DNA from 2 places in the Aeribacillus sp. FSL k6-2211 genome. Region 1 is predicted to be linked to the other one. Evidence: riboswitches for the same ligand, from Rfam matches in the RefSeq annotation. Region 1 holds a riboswitch; the other holds the start of a gene.
The links. A riboswitch is a leader RNA that binds a small molecule or an ion and turns the genes downstream of it on or off. The one in region 1 is predicted to bind thiamine pyrophosphate.
Positions count from the first base shown of each region.

Region 2: linked by a shared signal. The riboswitch ahead of tenI (thiazole tautomerase TenI) and the one ahead of thiC (phosphomethylpyrimidine synthase ThiC) in region 1 are both predicted to bind thiamine pyrophosphate.

Region 1 is NZ_CP150190.1:2,779,058-2,787,273, reverse strand. It holds gene NSU19_RS13470 (Na/Pi symporter) at 1-18, opposite strand, end outside; gene rpsU (30S ribosomal protein S21) at 361-534, shown strand; gene NSU19_RS13460 (GatB/YqeY domain-containing protein) at 554-1,000, shown strand; gene NSU19_RS13455 (hypothetical protein) at 1,479-2,033, opposite strand; gene NSU19_RS13450 (galactosyldiacylglycerol synthase) at 2,176-3,285, shown strand; gene thiC (phosphomethylpyrimidine synthase ThiC) at 3,333-5,075, opposite strand; TPP riboswitch at 5,210-5,325, opposite strand; gene NSU19_RS13440 (NfeD family protein) at 5,519-6,802, shown strand; gene floA (flotillin-like protein FloA) at 6,819-7,811, shown strand; gene NSU19_RS13430 (hypothetical protein) at 7,840-8,216, shown strand, end outside.
Region 2 is NZ_CP150190.1:1,183,420-1,191,635, reverse strand. It holds gene NSU19_RS05880 (DUF1360 domain-containing protein) at 1-131, opposite strand, end outside; gene NSU19_RS05875 (CotO family spore coat protein) at 226-612, opposite strand; gene fabI (enoyl-ACP reductase FabI) at 892-1,668, opposite strand; gene thiD (bifunctional hydroxymethylpyrimidine kinase/phosphomethylpyrimidine kinase) at 1,767-2,579, opposite strand; gene NSU19_RS05860 (ThiF family adenylyltransferase) at 2,594-3,607, opposite strand; gene NSU19_RS05855 (thiazole synthase) at 3,604-4,371, opposite strand; gene thiS (sulfur carrier protein ThiS) at 4,378-4,581, opposite strand; gene thiO (glycine oxidase ThiO) at 4,589-5,701, opposite strand; gene tenI (thiazole tautomerase TenI) at 5,703-6,302, opposite strand; TPP riboswitch at 6,442-6,550, opposite strand; gene NSU19_RS05835 (monovalent cation:proton antiporter family protein) at 6,605-8,216, opposite strand, start outside.

The DNA.
Region 1 (8,216 bases):
CAGCAATTGCATTCCCATGAAAACCACCTCATCAACAGTCTATGGACAAGGTGTCACAATAAGACCTTATGAACGAGTAATTTTTTTCAATCGAACTAGTTATATTTTTTCAGACAGCTGTTTAGCGGCTTTCAAACGATCTTGAATCATTTCCTTATATACATGATGAATTTGGAAATTCTTCCATACAAAAGCTGATATAAAACAGTCTTGTAAACCTGTCCGATAAAAAAAAGTCATAAGGAATAGGAAAGATGTTTTGAACATTGACCAAATAAATCGATTATATTATACTAACTTAGTAAATGTTCTTTTTGATAAGGAACATGAACTGGCTTTGTTCGGAGGGAGGGAAAAAGGATGTCTAAAACGATCGTACGTAAAAACGAATCGCTTGAGGATGCTCTTCGCCGCTTCAGACGCCAAGTATCAAAAACTGGTACTTTGCAGGAATATAGAAAGCGCGAATTTTATGAGAAGCCTAGCGTAAGACGCAAGAAAAAATCTGAAGCTGCAAGAAAGCGTAAATATTAAAAGAGGGTGTATATTAATTATGGGTCTTCTTGAGCGTTTAAATCAAGATATGAAGCAAGCGATGAAAAATAAAGAGAAAGATCGCCTTTCAGTCATTCGCATGGTAAAAGCATCCTTGCAAAATGAAGCGATTAAACTCGGAAAAAGTGAGTTGACTGAAGAAGAGGAATTAACGGTACTTTCTCGAGAATTAAAGCAACGTAAAGACTCCCTCCAAGAATTTGAAAATGCAGGTCGTTCAGATTTAGTTGAAAAAGTGAAAGCTGAAATTGCAGTAATAACTGAATATATGCCTGAGCAATTATCTGAAGAGGAATTAATACAAATTATTAAAACAACAATTTCGGAAGTGAACGCAACGTCCAAATCCGATATGGGAAAAGTAATGGGAGCCGTTATGCCAAAAGTAAAAGGAAAAGCAGATGGCTCGCTTGTCAATAAATTGGTTCAGGGTTTGCTTTCATAATTCGAGTAAAAAGCTTGCCGCTTTCTATGTGCGGCAAGCTTTTAAGTTTTTGCAGCGGATTCATCCTATGGACTGCGGCAGTCGATTAATGAATGTAGCTGCCTTGCAATTCATCAATAGTGGTTCAGTTGTTGATAGCAAGCTTGTCGGCGAAAGAATATAGCTGCTATGCAAATGTCCGCAAAAAATTGAGCAGAGGGCAACAATGAAGGAAAACATTCGGAAAGATCGCTGATCTCAATGAAGATTATCGGGAAAATACGGCGGCAATAAAGGAAAACCTATCGAAAAGAGCACACGTCTATCTAGCTGTGAGAACAGGGAAAAACGACAGCACTATTTGCTCTGAAAGGGAAAGGATTTATTTCGGAGTTAACCCAAATATTTTCATTGAAACCTCAATGGGATCAACATGACGGAGCGTATAAGCGGCGCATGAGCTGTTCATACGCTCTTTTTTGATGAAGGGAAAACCGTTCTATCCATATAGTTTGAGCAGTTTTTCTTTTGACATCATTAAATATTTCGGCGGCCGCTTCAAGCTATCGAAACGATATTGAATGATGAAATACATAGGGGTAAATGTCAAAAGCTTATACCATTTATAAAATGGATTTTGAATGGCAAACGTTTCAAAGCCCAGCCGTTCAGAGCCTTTATTTAAAATAGTTATTCCAATAATCCCTTTCACATTGTGAAATTGTGAATGATTCCGCAAGTATTGAACGATATTTGGCAGCCCTTTTTCTGTTTTAGAGTAAATGTATCTTCCTTTTTGAATTTCGCTCTTAAAATGATTCAGTTCCTTCATTAAATAGACGTTATGAAGATGTATTTTTAACAGAAGATCATTTTTTTTAATTTTTGTACCGTCTGAAAGAATTATTTCCCTTCCTTTATATTTTGTCAATCGAACCCGGAAAATGTCACGATTATTCTCCTTGTCCCTCACATACTCAAGCCGCGAACAAAGGTAATAAATGGGATCCAATAGGCACCAAAACTTAAAAAAACAATATCTCAACCTTCCCATTTGCAACACCTTTCACTTTTTTTCTTACAGTTTATTTTTTAGCATACGAATTGTTTTTATTTATAAAAAATTTTTTTCGAATAGCCATGAGAAATTAAGAAAAAACTTTTAAAGAACTCCATCAATAACAATGGTGAGCGATATGAAAAAAATTTTATATCTTCCTTTTTTGACCATACCTTCAGGCCATCATCAAACAGCTGATGCCCTAATGGAAGGGTTGTTACGGCTTGATCCTGACATTCATTGCGAAAAAATGGACCTTTTGTCATCGAAATTTGGAAAAATAGAAAGGCTGATATCTTCCTTTTATTTGCAATGGATTGGCCGTTTTCCTAAATCATACAGCCATATGTACCACAGGTCAGTGCTCGCGGAACAAAAGAGCGCCAAAAGGTTTTTCCATTATGAGGCACTTTTTCTCCGGCATTTAAAAAAGATCATTGATGAATTGAATCCGAAAATGATTGTTTGTACCCATGCTCTTCCTTCCTACTTGCTTGCCAGGCTGAAAGCCTCTTCTCAAATCAACATCCCTGTTATCAATGTATACACAGATTTTTTTATTCATCACCTTTGGGGAAAAAGAGAAATTGACTATCATTTTGTCGGTCACTCATATATGAAAGATTATTTGCTCGAAAAAGGTATAAAAAAAGAACAGATTTTTGTTACAGGGATTCCTATTCACCCAACTTTTACAAAAAGGAAAGATGAACATGTACATAGCATGCGCTTTTATCGAGGATTAATTTCGGGAGGAAGTTCAGGCGTCGGTTCAATAGAGAAGATAACGGAAAAAATCAGCCGCGATGATGATATCCATTATATGGTGTTATGCGGAAAAAACAGAAAGCTTTATGATCGATTAATAAAACAAAACCATCCACGAATTACTCCTTTACCTTACATCTCTTCAAGAGAACAAATGAACGATCTGTACAATCGCGTCGATTTTATCATGACAAAGCCCGGGGGTGTGACAATCAGCGAATGTTTATACAAAAAAATTCCTATATTTGTATACCACACTCTTCCAGGACAGGAAGAAATAAATTTGGAGAAATTAACGAAATTCGGGATGGTGTTTGATTTTCGAAATTGGCAAGAGGAAACAAATATTTCGGCCTCCATTATTCGAGCGCTGCAATCTAAGCAGCTATCAAAATTTTTATCGAAAGTGGATGAATATCATAAAAGTTTAGCTCCGATTGAACCAGCGGGATTGATCAAACGTTTAATGAATGAATAGCTCCTGGAAGCCATTAAAGCTTCTAGGAGCATTAGTTTGAAAATTATTTATCGATAAAGGGATGACCCGCCCTCTATAAATTCTTTTGCTTTTTGCCTCAAACCTTCCTGAACGAAATCAGAATCACTTGAACCGGCCATTTTTCTTAAATTGTGGGAAATTTTCATCGAGCAAAATTTTGGACCGCACATAGAACAAAAATGGGCAATTTTCGCTCCTTCTGCCGGCAAAGTTTCGTCATGATATTCGCGTGCCCGTTCAGGATCGAGAGAAAGATTAAATTGGTCGTTCCAGCGAAATTCAAAACGGGCTTTTGATAAAGCATCATCCCTTATTTGGGCGCCTGGATGCCCTTTTGCCAAATCTGCGGCATGGGCTGCAATTTTATAAGCAACAACACCTTGGCGCACATCCTCTTTATTGGGAAGGCCTAAATGCTCTTTCGGAGTTACATAACATAGCATGGCCGTTCCGTACCAGCCGATCATGGCTGCTCCAATGGCTGACGTAATATGATCATAGCCGGGAGCAATATCGGTCGTTAATGGACCGAGGGTATAAAAAGGAGCCCCTTTGCAAATTTCATTTTCTAAATCAACATTTTCTTTAATTTTATGCATCGGAATGTGCCCAGGGCCTTCGATCATGACTTGGACATCATGTTTCCAGGCGATTTCCGTCAATTCACCGAGCGTTTTCAATTCGGCAAATTGCGCTTCATCATTGGCATCTCGAATAGATCCGGGACGCAAGCCGTCACCTAATGAAACGGCAATATCATATGTTTTTAAAATTTCGCAAATCTCTTCAAAATGAGTGTATAAAAAGTTTTCTTGATGATGCGCCATACACCACTGCGCCATGATCGAACCGCCGCGGGATACGATTCCGGTCGTCCGTTTGACGGTCAAAGGGATATAGCGAAGCAGCACGCCGGCATGTATAGTAAAATAATCGACCCCTTGTTCTGCTTGCTCAATTAATGTATCACGGTAAATTTCCCATGTTAACTCTTCAGCAACGCCATTTACTTTTTCGAGCGCTTGGTAAATCGGGACGGTTCCAACCGGCACGGGCGAGTTGCGGATGATAAATTCTCTTGTTGCATGAATATTTTTTCCTGTTGACAGGTCCATAATTGTGTCAGCGCCCCAGCGGATGGCCCAAAGCATCTTCTCAACTTCTTCTTCGATTGACGATGTTACAGCTGAATTGCCAATGTTGGCATTAATTTTTACATGAAAGTTCCGGCCGATGATCATCGGTTCACTTTCCGGGTGATTAATGTTGGACGGAATAATGGCCCTGCCGGCAGCGACTTCTTGACGAACGAATTCAGGATCCATGTTTTCACGAATCGCCACAAACTCCATCTCTGGGGTGATGATCCCCTTTTTTGCATAGTGCATTTGTGTAACGACAGCACCTTTTTTTGCTTTGAAAGGCTTTCGATGAAAAGGTGTGGCAATATTGTGATCTTCCCAATTGCGAAATCCATTATCTTCAGGCTTTACCTGGCGCCCGTCATATTCTACAACATCATGACGGTCTAAAATCCACTGTTTGCGCACAGCCGGCAAACCTTTATGAATATCTGCCTGAAAATCAGGATCTGTATAGGGACCGCTCGTGTCATAAACCTTTACAGGTTCATTTTCAAACGTTCCCGCTTCCGTTTTCGTGGGAGTTAATTGAATTTCCCTCATCGGAACCCGAATATCGGGTCTCGACCCAGTCACATAAATTTTTTTGCTTGCTGGAAACTGCATGTTTTCGAAATAATGTTTCATTTTTCTCCTCCTCCATTTTTTTATCTGAAGATGTGCATAGAAAAATAGGAGGGGAGATGGGACGTGAAAAATAAAAACGGGTTCGCTTTAGCACGAACCCGATCAATTCAATATAGAAAAAGAAGGCAATAAAATACTCCCGCTACCTACTTCCCTACGCTGGCATCATCCAGATCAGGTTCAAAGGGTTGAAGAACTTCAGGCGCGTTCTTCTCTCAGTCCAGCTAATTGGACACCCCTAGTAGATGGTTATATATTTTTTTTAATAGTAACATAATATGAAAAATAATGAAAATATTTTTTCGTTTCATGTTTGTTTGCAGAATTGTTGATTTTTGAAACTTTCTGCACAATTGTCCGTAATAATATTAGGCAAAAAATAAGGGGGGAGAGGCCTGAAATCAAACAATAAGTTTTTCGCTATTTGCGCTCTGCTGCTCATCTTGTCGATTATTTGTGCGTCTTTTGATGCCAAATCAGCTGAAGGGAAAACAGTTTATTTTATTCCGATTGAAAATACAATTGAAAAAGGATTGGTGCATTTTATTAAACGATCCATTCAGGAGGCGGAAAAAGAAAAGGCGGATGTCATTGTTTTTGAATTGAACACTCCTGGCGGTGCTTTAGAGGCAGCGATAGAAATAGGCAAAATGATTATGGATACAGATATCAAAACAATCGCTTATGTAAATAAACATGCGATTTCCGCAGGGGCTTATATAGCATTAAGGGCTGATCAAATATATTACCATCCTGGCGGTACCATTGGGTCAGCGGCTGTCATTGACTCCAATGGCAATGCTGCAGAAGTAAAAGTGCAATCGTTTTGGAAAGCAGAGATGAGAAATGCTGCTGAGGTTCATGGCAGAGACCCTATGTTCGCTGAGGCGATGGTAGACAGCAGCTTGGATATGCCCGAATATGGTGCAGAAAAAGGAGAATTACTAACATTAACAGCAAAACAAGCGATGGAAGTCGGGTATGGTGAAGGCATCGCCAAAAGCCGGGCAAAGCTTTTGAAATCGATCGGAATGGAAGGTGCAAAAGTCCAGGAGACTGAGGAGACGTTTGCTGAAAAAATAGCCCGTTTTGTAACAAACATGTATACCATTCCGATATTATTAACGATTAGCGGTTTAGGGTTTGTGTTAGAATTGTACACTCCTGGGTTTGGCATTCCTGGTTTTATTGGACTATTGGCACTGTTTTTGTTTTTCTTCGGTCATTTTATTGCAGGGCTTGCGGGATTGGAAACGGTTGTTTTGTTCGTGCTTGGGGTACTGCTTATAATTGCAGAGTTGTTTGTTCCAGGAGGAATTATTGGAGCAATCGGTTTTCTTTCAGTCCTTTTAAGTTTATTTTTAGCAGCTGATCATATAGGACATATGGCGGTTTCTCTTTTTATTGCCGGTTCCATTTCGATATTCACAATATTCATCATGTCAAAGGTGATTGGTAAGCGTATGAAATGGTTTAAAAAAATTATTTTAAATGATTCAATCAGCACGGAGAAAGGTTATGTATCCAATCAAAATCGTACAGATTTAATTGGGAAAACGGGTGTAACTGTGACTGCTTTACGACCGGCAGGAACAGTAATGACCGATGGAGAGGAAAGATTGGATGTTGTGACAGAAGGAACGTATATTGAGAAAGGAAAAAAAGTGAAAATTGTTAAAGTAGAAGGCTCACGAATTGTTGTAAGAGCTATTAATGAAAATGAATAGGAGGTAGGTATATCACATGGACGTAACATTTTTTCTTTTACTAGGTCTTATCGTATTAGGTCTTATTTTGCTTGGCATCTTGTTCTCTTTTGTGCCGATTATGCTCTGGATTTCAGCTCTGGCAGCTGGCGTTCGCATCAGTATTTTGACTCTTATTGGAATGAGGCTGCGCAGAGTCATTCCAAGTCGAGTGATCAATCCGTTAATTAAAGCGCATAAAGCCGGCCTTGATGTCACAACGAATCAATTGGAAAGCCATTATTTGGCAGGAGGAAATGTCGATCGAGTTGTCAACGCATTAATTGCAGCTGAAAGAGCTAATATTGAATTGAGCTTTGAACGTTGTGCTGCGATTGATTTAGCGGGAAGAGACGTGCTTGAAGCCGTTCAAATGAGCGTAAATCCGAAAGTAATCGAAACCCCGTTTATTGCAGGGGTTGCCATGGACGGAATTGAAGTGAAAGCAAAAGCCCGCATCACGGTGCGAGCCAATATTGACCGGCTTGTTGGTGGTGCCGGGGAAGAAACGATTATCGCACGTGTAGGTGAAGGAATTGTCAGCACCATTGGTTCTTCTGATGATCATAAAAAAGTGCTGGAAAACCCTGATATGATTTCGCAAACAGTTTTAAACAAAGGACTCGATTCAGGAACAGCCTTTGAAATTTTATCCATCGACATCGCGGACGTTGATATCGGCAAAAACATCGGTGCGATCCTGCAGACAGATCAAGCGGAAGCGGACAAAAACATCGCGCAAGCTAAAGCGGAGGAACGCAGGGCGATGGCGGTGGCAAGAGAGCAGGAAATGCGCGCTAAAGTTGAAGAAATGCGGGCAAAAGTTGTTGAGGCGGAAGCGCAAGTTCCGCTTGCAATGGCGGAAGCTTTAAAATCAGGAAATATTGGAGTTATGGATTATATGAACATCAAAAACATTACCGCTGATACAAATATGCGTGATTCTATCGGAAAAATGACAAAAAACTCTGCTGGTGATGAAGAAGAATGATCTTTCTGCCCATCAAAGGAGGTGTCATATGGAAATATTTGAAAATCCACTGTTCATTTTTATTTTAATCGGGATTATTTCTTCTTTGTTTGGCAGAAATAAAAAAGATCAAGAGCAGCAGAAAAAAAGGAAACAAGTTGCAAAACAAACGAAACAAAGGATAAAAAATGTTTCGACAAGCCCTCCAAATGAATGGAATCAAATTCAAAATGTACACACAGGCCTATCCAGCCAACTAAAAAAAGCTGAAAAAGACAAATCGAATATGAAATCTTTTCATAATAAAAATAAAAAACAGAAACCATCAGCTTTACACATGCATTCAGCTGCAAAAGGAGTCATTTGGAGCGTCATTTTAGATGAACCCCGATCCAAAAAGCCCCATCGGTCGAATTTCATAAAATA
Region 2 (8,216 bases), 1.6 Mb from region 1:
TCCCCTTTTTCCTCCACAATTGTTAAAAAAGGAGCCCGCAAAAATGAAGCGATTTTATCAAACACTATAATTCTCGTTAATCGAAAAGATGCCAATGCAGTGAGAACAAATGAAAACCAATACCACTCCATGGAATCAATTCTCCTTTCCTTCACCAACATATGTTTTGAATATTTAAAGCGTTCAAATAAAATTAAAAAACCCGGCATAACCGAGTTCTCCATTTTAATTCCCTAACACTTTTATGTCTAAAATACTTTTCGATTTTATTTTCAAAGGTTCATTTTGATCAAATGTACGGATTTGAACGACATCGTTTTCCTTTGACAAAATAATTCCTTTGTATGTTTTCTCTACTGTTTTAATTTCACATACGTTTTTATACACATGCTCCGGAAGACTTGAAAAGAAATCAATCTTTTCATGAATCGTCATATTTGCCAATTCTCTTCTTCTTTTATAAATTTCTTCCTTCGTCCATGAGCTCTTTACCGCTTGCTTAGAATTATTTGCAATTTTTTTTAATAACGTCGACTGCATGGTCACTTCAGGTTTTTTTATATTCGGCTGGACAATATACATCAAAGGTTCTAATTTTTCTTTTTTAATCAAGTTTGATCGCCACCCTCTAATATGATTTCTCTCATTATTTTATGACACGATAGAATGAAATCATGACGGAAATCTAACTTTTTCTTATGACAAAAGAGCATTTGAAAATCGCTGCACATTGACACAAAAAGTCGTAACAGAACATCAACAATAAATCCAAGCTTCACGGCTTGAAATAGTGGCACCTTGAAGCTGACAGCAAAATTTCATTTTATCCTGCCATAAAAAAAGATTAATCTTGTGCGAGCCACGCACACAGATTAATCTTTTTTAGCTAACTTAATAACCTAAAATATGAAAACCTGAATCAACATGAATCGTTTCACCTGTTATGCCGCGGGAAAGATCGCTGAACAGGAACAACGCCGTGTCTCCAACTTCTTCTTGTGTTGTGGTTCGGCGCAGCGGAGCACGTTCTTCTATTTCCTTCAGAATTGAATTAAAATCACTGATACCTTTTGCCGAAAGCGTACGAATCGGACCAGCGGAAATGGCATTGACGCGAATATTTTCTTTACCTAGATCGTTCGCCAAATATTTCACGCTAGCATCCAATGACGCTTTCGCAACTCCCATTACGTTGTAGTTTTGAACGACTCGCTCACCGCCCAAGTAAGTTAATGTAACAATGCTTCCGCCTTCTGTCATCAAAGGACGGGCTGTTTTCGCAACCGCCGTTAAAGAATAAGAACTGATGTTGTGGGCCAACAGGAAGCCGTCTCTTGTTGTGTTCAAATATTCACCGCTCAGCTCTTCCTTATTCGCAAAGGCGATACAATGAGCGATACCGTGAATCACACCAACTTCGTTTTTAATTTTTTCAAAGCACTGCTCGATTTCTTCATCCTTCGTTACATCACAAGGCAACACGAGATAATCTTCCCGTCCTAACGAATCTACGAGCTCTCGAACCGATTTTTCCATTCTTTCGCCCACATATGTAAAGATCAATCTTGCTCCCGCTTCATGCAAAGAGCGGGCAATTCCCCAAGCAATGCTTCGCTTGTTAGCAACACCCATGACCACAATGTTTCGGCCTTCCAAATTCAATTTCATGGAAAATCCTCCTAAACATTATTACAAGTTATTAATACCTGATCATAATTATAAAGGACAAAAGAGAAAAAAGCCAGAACATATATGTCCGGCTTATGTTATTTAGAAGCAGCTAAATTTCTTTTATATGCCCAATGATTGGTCGGACCGTGGCCGCCTCCGATGCCTAGAGCATTTTCTACAGCAAGATGGATGAACTCTTTTGCAGTTTTTACGGCTTCAATGACTTCTTTTCCTTTGGCGAGCTCAGCTGTCAGCGCAGCAGAAAAAGTGCAGCCTGTTCCGTGCGTGTGCTTTGTGTTGACATAGTTGCCTTTAAATTCATAAAAATCATGCCCGTCAAACAACAAATCAATGATTTCGCCGCCCGACGGCTGATGTCCTCCCTTTATGATCACATGCTTTGCTCCCATTTGGCAAATTTTTTTCGCAGCTTCTTTCCGATCATCAAACGATTTTATCTCGATGCCCGTGATCGCTTCCGCTTCCGGGATGTTCGGCGTCACAATAAACGAAATCGGAATTAAGTCGTTGATGAGCGCGTTGATGGCAGACTCTTCAAGTAATGGATGTCCGCCTTTTGCAATCATTACTGGATCAACGACAATTTTTTCCCATCCATGCTTTTGAACTTTATTTGAGACGATTTGGATGATTTCTTGATTAAAAAGCATTCCTGTTTTGACCGCATCTGGCGATAAATCTTCAGCAATTGCATCAAGCTGACTGATCACCCCTTCAGCCGGAACAGGGTAGACACCATGAACACCTAATGTGTTTTGAGATGTAACGGCCGTGATTACGCTCATTCCGTATACATCCAACTCTTGAAAAGTTTTCAAATCTGCCTGAATTCCCGCGCCTCCCCCTGAATCGGACCCGGCAATCGTCAACGCTTTTCCGATGGTCATAAACACACCTCCATTTAAGCTCCGAAGTAACGTTGATAAATAGCTTTTGCTTTCTCTTCTTCCTTAGTGCCGTGAATTAATGCTCTTCCGTCTTGAAAAAGCACGACGCGGAAATCATCCGCCTGAAAGGATATTAAATAAGCATTTCCCTTTAAGTCTTTCACGATCGGACGCAAACGATTGGTAATTTCTGATAGCGAAATCTTCTGTTTTTGCTGCGGACGTATTTGTACGGTATTCCTTCCGCACAAAACCGCTGTTTTTAATCCATTTTCAACCGACAAATATGGATATGTCGGGTGATGTCCGCACGATGGGCAGTCGGCCTTTTTTAATTTTGTCATGTCCACTGCAGAATGCTCCCTTGTCCAAACATCAAATGAAACTAACTGCTTGGACACCTCTCCGCTGACTAAATATTTCAGTGCCTCTGCTGTTTGATAAGAGGCGACGATTTGCACCGCCGGGCTGATCACGCCAACTGTATCGCACGTCATTCCGTCAGACGGAATCGCTTGGAGCATACAATGGAGGCATGGTGTTTGTTTCGGAACGATGGAAACGGTCATTCCATAACTTCTCACTACTGCCCCATAGATCCAAGGTATTTCGTGCTTCATTGCTAAATCATTGATGAAAAATCTCGTTTCAAAATTGTCAGTTCCATCGATGATAAGGTCTACATCCTTTACATGTTCAATAAAATCAATTGAGAAATCGCCCACAATCGCTTCAATCGAAATGTTCGAATTGATTTCCTGCAAATGTTTTTTGGCAGCAACCGCTTTTGGCAGCTTTTGTTTCGCATCCTCTTCTGTATACAGCTGTTGACGCCCGAGATTGCTCCAATCGACATAATCACGGTCAATGATGGTTATTTTACCGATTCCAGCACGGGCTAACATTTCAGCGCTTGCGCAGCCGAGTGCCCCAGCTCCAACAATGAGCACATGGCTTTTCAGCAATTTTTTTTGTCCCTCTTCTCCAATAGGAGAAAACAAGATTTGGCGAGAATATCGTTCCATTATGTCGTTAACATTCCTTCCGTTGGACTGCTTGCTTGTGCATACCGTTTTTTCGGAATGCGTCCTGCTTCATATCCAAGTCTTCCTGCTTCAATCGCCAGTTTCATTGCCTTCGCCATTTTCACAGGATCTTTTGCACCGGAAACAGCTGTATTTAATAAGATTCCATCTGCTCCCATCTCCATGGCGAGTGCGCAATCTGCCGGCGAACCGATTCCGGCATCAACAATGACTGGAATATTGGCTTGCTCAATAATAAATGATAGATTGAGAGGATTGACAATTCCTTGGCCTGATCCGATCGGAGATGCTCCCGGCATGATGGCATGAACCCCTAATTCTTCAAGCTTCTTCGCCAGAACAACATCGTCTGAAGTGTATGGAAGAACAATAAACCCTTCATCCAATAACATCTCTGATGCCTTCAATGTTTCAATCGGATCAGGGAGAAGCGTTTTATCATCTCCAATTACTTCCACCTTAATCATATCACATAATCCTGATGCTTTAGCAAGTTTAGCGATTCTGACTGCTTCCTCCGCAGTTTTTGCCCCGGCCGTGTTCGGCAGAAGCGTATATTTCGATAAATCCAACATTTCTAAAAAATTTGGCTGAGAAGGCTCGTAAATATTCATTCTTCTGACGGCAAATGTCAAAATTTCAGCACCTGAGGCCTCCACCGCTTCTTTTTGTATCTCAAAAGACGGATATTTTCCAGTTCCTAACATTAATCTCGACTGAAATGTTTTATCTCCTATTTTTAACATGAATCATCATCCCCCTCCAACAAAATGGACAATTTCAATTTGATCACCATCATGTAATGTCTGGAAGCTGTATTGTTCTTTTGAAACAATTTCACCATTTCGTTCAACGACAACAATTCTTTCCTGTAATTGAAAAAAGTTCAGCAAATCTTCAATGCTTCGAACACTATTCTCCACTTCCATCTGCTGGCCGTTGATGCGAAGTTTCACCGTTTCATCACCTCCCTTTCGCATCAGAAAGCAATCGGTTTAAAGAAAAGCTATGAACATAACGCTCATATTGATTCGTTTTCAAAATCATGTCTTTTACGATCAAGCTTGTAATCGGCGCTAGAAGAATGCCGTTTCGATAATGACCGGTCGCAAAAAAGATTCCCTCATGCTCCGGGTGCTCGGCAAAATACGGCCAGCCGTCAGCTGTTTGCGGCCTGAGCGACGACCAAGCACTAACGACCGGTTCAGACCCGATTTCTGGCATCATTTTCTGAACCTTGATCATTAATTCGGATACTCCTTTGACTGTTGGATTCGTATCCCAGTCGTTTTCATAAGAAGTTGCTCCAATAATAACGGTGCCGTCTTTTTTCGGTACGATATAACAGTGCTCGTAAAACACTGTTTTGTTGATCACTAGTTTTTTCGGTTTTACGGCTAAGCATTCTCCTTTAACGGGCTTCATTGGATTTTTCAACCCCAACTTTTCTAAGAAAAAGCCACTCCAAACTCCGCTTGAAACGACGACTTTTCCACATATAAAAACTCCTTGGGAAGTGACAAGCTTGTATGCTTTTCCCTCTTTAATCACATCGAAAACAGGACATTGTTCAAAAATGGATGCACCATATTTTCTAGCGCCTTTCGCATATGCGCAGCAAACAGATGAACCTTTCACTTGGCCGTCATGTTTAAGCCAAAGAGCTCCCGCAATGTCTTCAGAAACATGTGGCTCATTTGCCAGTACGTTTTCCCTTGAATGCCATTCTAGTTCATTCTCATCTGCGAGCGATTGCAGAAAGCGGCCTTCTTCCTCAGTAAATGCAAGCCGATACATGCCTTCCTGCACAAGCTCAATATCCACACCAGATTGCTCCAATAATTCTTTTGCAAGGCTCGGATATAAATTTCGGCTCTCTAAGCATAGCTCAAAAAATATGTCTCTTTTTTCATTTTCAGAATGGGCACCCAGCATTCCTGCTGCAGCGGATGTCGCTTTACCTCCGATTTCGCCGCTTTCAAACACGGCGGTCTTCAGCCCTGCTTTTGATAGCTCATAGGCGATCCCTTGGCCGATGACCCCTCCCCCGATGATTCCAACATCAAAAACGTTCATTTTAAAAAGCTTCCCCTTTCCTGAAAAGTTTGGCAGCGCTCTCTGGATCTTTCGAAGAAAAGATATAGGACATAACGGCAATACCGCTTGCTTTTTTTTCTAAAACCTTTTGCATATTATCAGGCGTGATCCCACCGATGGCGATAATAGGAATATTGACGTGTCCAACGATTTTCCTAAGCAAATCTGTTCCCTTTGCCGGAAGTCCTTTTTTACTGTTCGTTTCAAAAACGTTTCCGAAAAAACAATAGTCTGCTCCGTCTTTTTCTGCTTTTACCGCTTCATCTAATGAATGGACGCTGACACCGGCTTTTATTTGCGGAAAAGCGCTTTTCACTTTTTTTACCGGCAGGCCGGTTCCCGGAAGATGAACATTTTGAACGCCTGTTAGGAGCGCAACATCGAGCCGATCGTTGATAACAAGCTGTTCTCTCCTTATCCCGTTTGCCAAAAGCTGTTCTACAAGATGAATGATCTCACATGGTCTTTTATTTTTTTCTCGTATATGAACGTAATCAACATGATCTGATATGGACAAAATTATGCGTATTAGCTCGTTGACCGGTTTTGTTCCGTCTGTTACGGCATGAAGTTCCAACATTGTACATTCCTTTCATGAGAAAGACGCTCACACTCGTCTTTCAAGGTTCAAAACTGGAAAGCAGCTGTCCAGTGGTGAGACTGGAAACAATAAAAAACCACCTTCCTTGCTGGAAAGTGGTAATGGAATATCAGACATATGTTTCAAATTCCCACTTCCCTACGCTGGCATCATCCAGATCAGGTTCAAAGGGTCTTAAAGTCAACACTTTAATCTCAGCCTTTCCAAAGGCTCCCCTAGTGGATGCTTATTAAATTTTCATACTAATTTCATGCTATCACAATTTGTTTTGTTTGCAAATATTATTTGCTAAATTCCAGCTCATCTTTTAACTCATTTACATATTTGCGGGAACCCGTTACAATCAAGCGGTCCCCTTTTTTCAATTCGGTATCGCCGTGAGGCACAATGGAATCTTCACCTCGAAAAATCCGGACAAAGATACAATCTCCTGTAAACGGAAAGTATCGAAGCTTCATTCCATCATATTTTCGGTTATTCATATTAATTTGATAAAGAGAGTTGTCTTGGTTTGTTAAGATCCGCATAACGCCAGGCGATTCGATCAAAGCCCTGAGCAGCGTTTTTGTTGACAGCATGACGGAAAATACGCTGATCCCCTTTTCTTTTAATGCTTGATCCAACTCCGGGGAAGAAATGGAGGCGATGACCTGTTCTACGCCGCATTCTTTTGCATATGTCGCAATTTCCGCATTTCTTTCTTCATCCCCAGTAGCCACTATTACTATATCAGCTTCCATTATGTGGTGTTCATTCAATGATTCTATCGAATAGTCTTTCAATTCTTCAATTTTAAACACCGATTGAGCAGTCCCGTTTTCAATTTTGTCTTGCTGTGTATGATATACGGTTGCTTCATACAAATTTTTGTCCAATTCTCTTGTGACTGGAAGGGTCATTTGATTTGCACCAATAAAAGCAATTTTCTTTTTAGGCTGCACCGCCATTTTTTTAGGGAATAATTTTTTAAATCCTATCGGCGTGATAATGCTTGTTAACACGGCAACTACTATTAGTGCGTCAGCCATTTGCTTATCAATCAGTTCGATTCGCTGTCCAATTTCAGCTGCCGCAATAACTAATGATAAAGTAGCAGTCAACAAGAACGCCGCCGCAATCGTTGTATTCGTATCATACCATTTTCTCAGCACAAAAACGGGAATAAACTTTGAGATCAAGAGGGCGAGAAATAACAAAGGAATTAACAAAAGAAGGTTCGGATCTTTGATCAATTCCCATAAATCCAATTCCACCCCTATCATGACAAAAAAGATCGGGATTAAAAAACCGTAGCCAAACGAATCTAGCTTTTGCACCAAGTCTGAATTAGGCGATAAAAGCGAGACTAAAACTCCCGCAAGGAAGGCGCCTAAAATATTTTCTGCCCCAAGCGTTTCCGATAAACCTACAAGTGCGAGAATTAACGTAAAAACCGCCCTTGTTCCAATTTGAACCGTTCCTTTTGACATCGATTTAATAAAGGATCGACTTTTAAACCTTTTGCCAATGAAGTAAAGCAGTACGCCTGCTGCAAACAAAAGAAGCAGAAGCCACGTATTGCTTTCTCCTTCGCTGTTTAAGGAGACAAAAACCGCCAGCAAAATCATGGTGACAAGGTCGGCTATGACAGCCACCAGCAAAATAATTTGGCCGATGGTTGTTTTCATAATTTGCTCGTCTTTCAGCGTCGGCACTACTACTCCTAAAGAAATCGTTGAAATCACTAACGTCATGAAAAAGGCATTGCGGATAAATCCCATCCACATTAACAAATACGATAAAAGTAATGAAACAACGAAAATGCCAAGAAAAACAATTGACGCAACCAAAAAAGTATGAGGAGCTTTTTTTCCGTTGGACAGCTTTTCTTCTTTTTTCTTCTCTTTGGAGAAA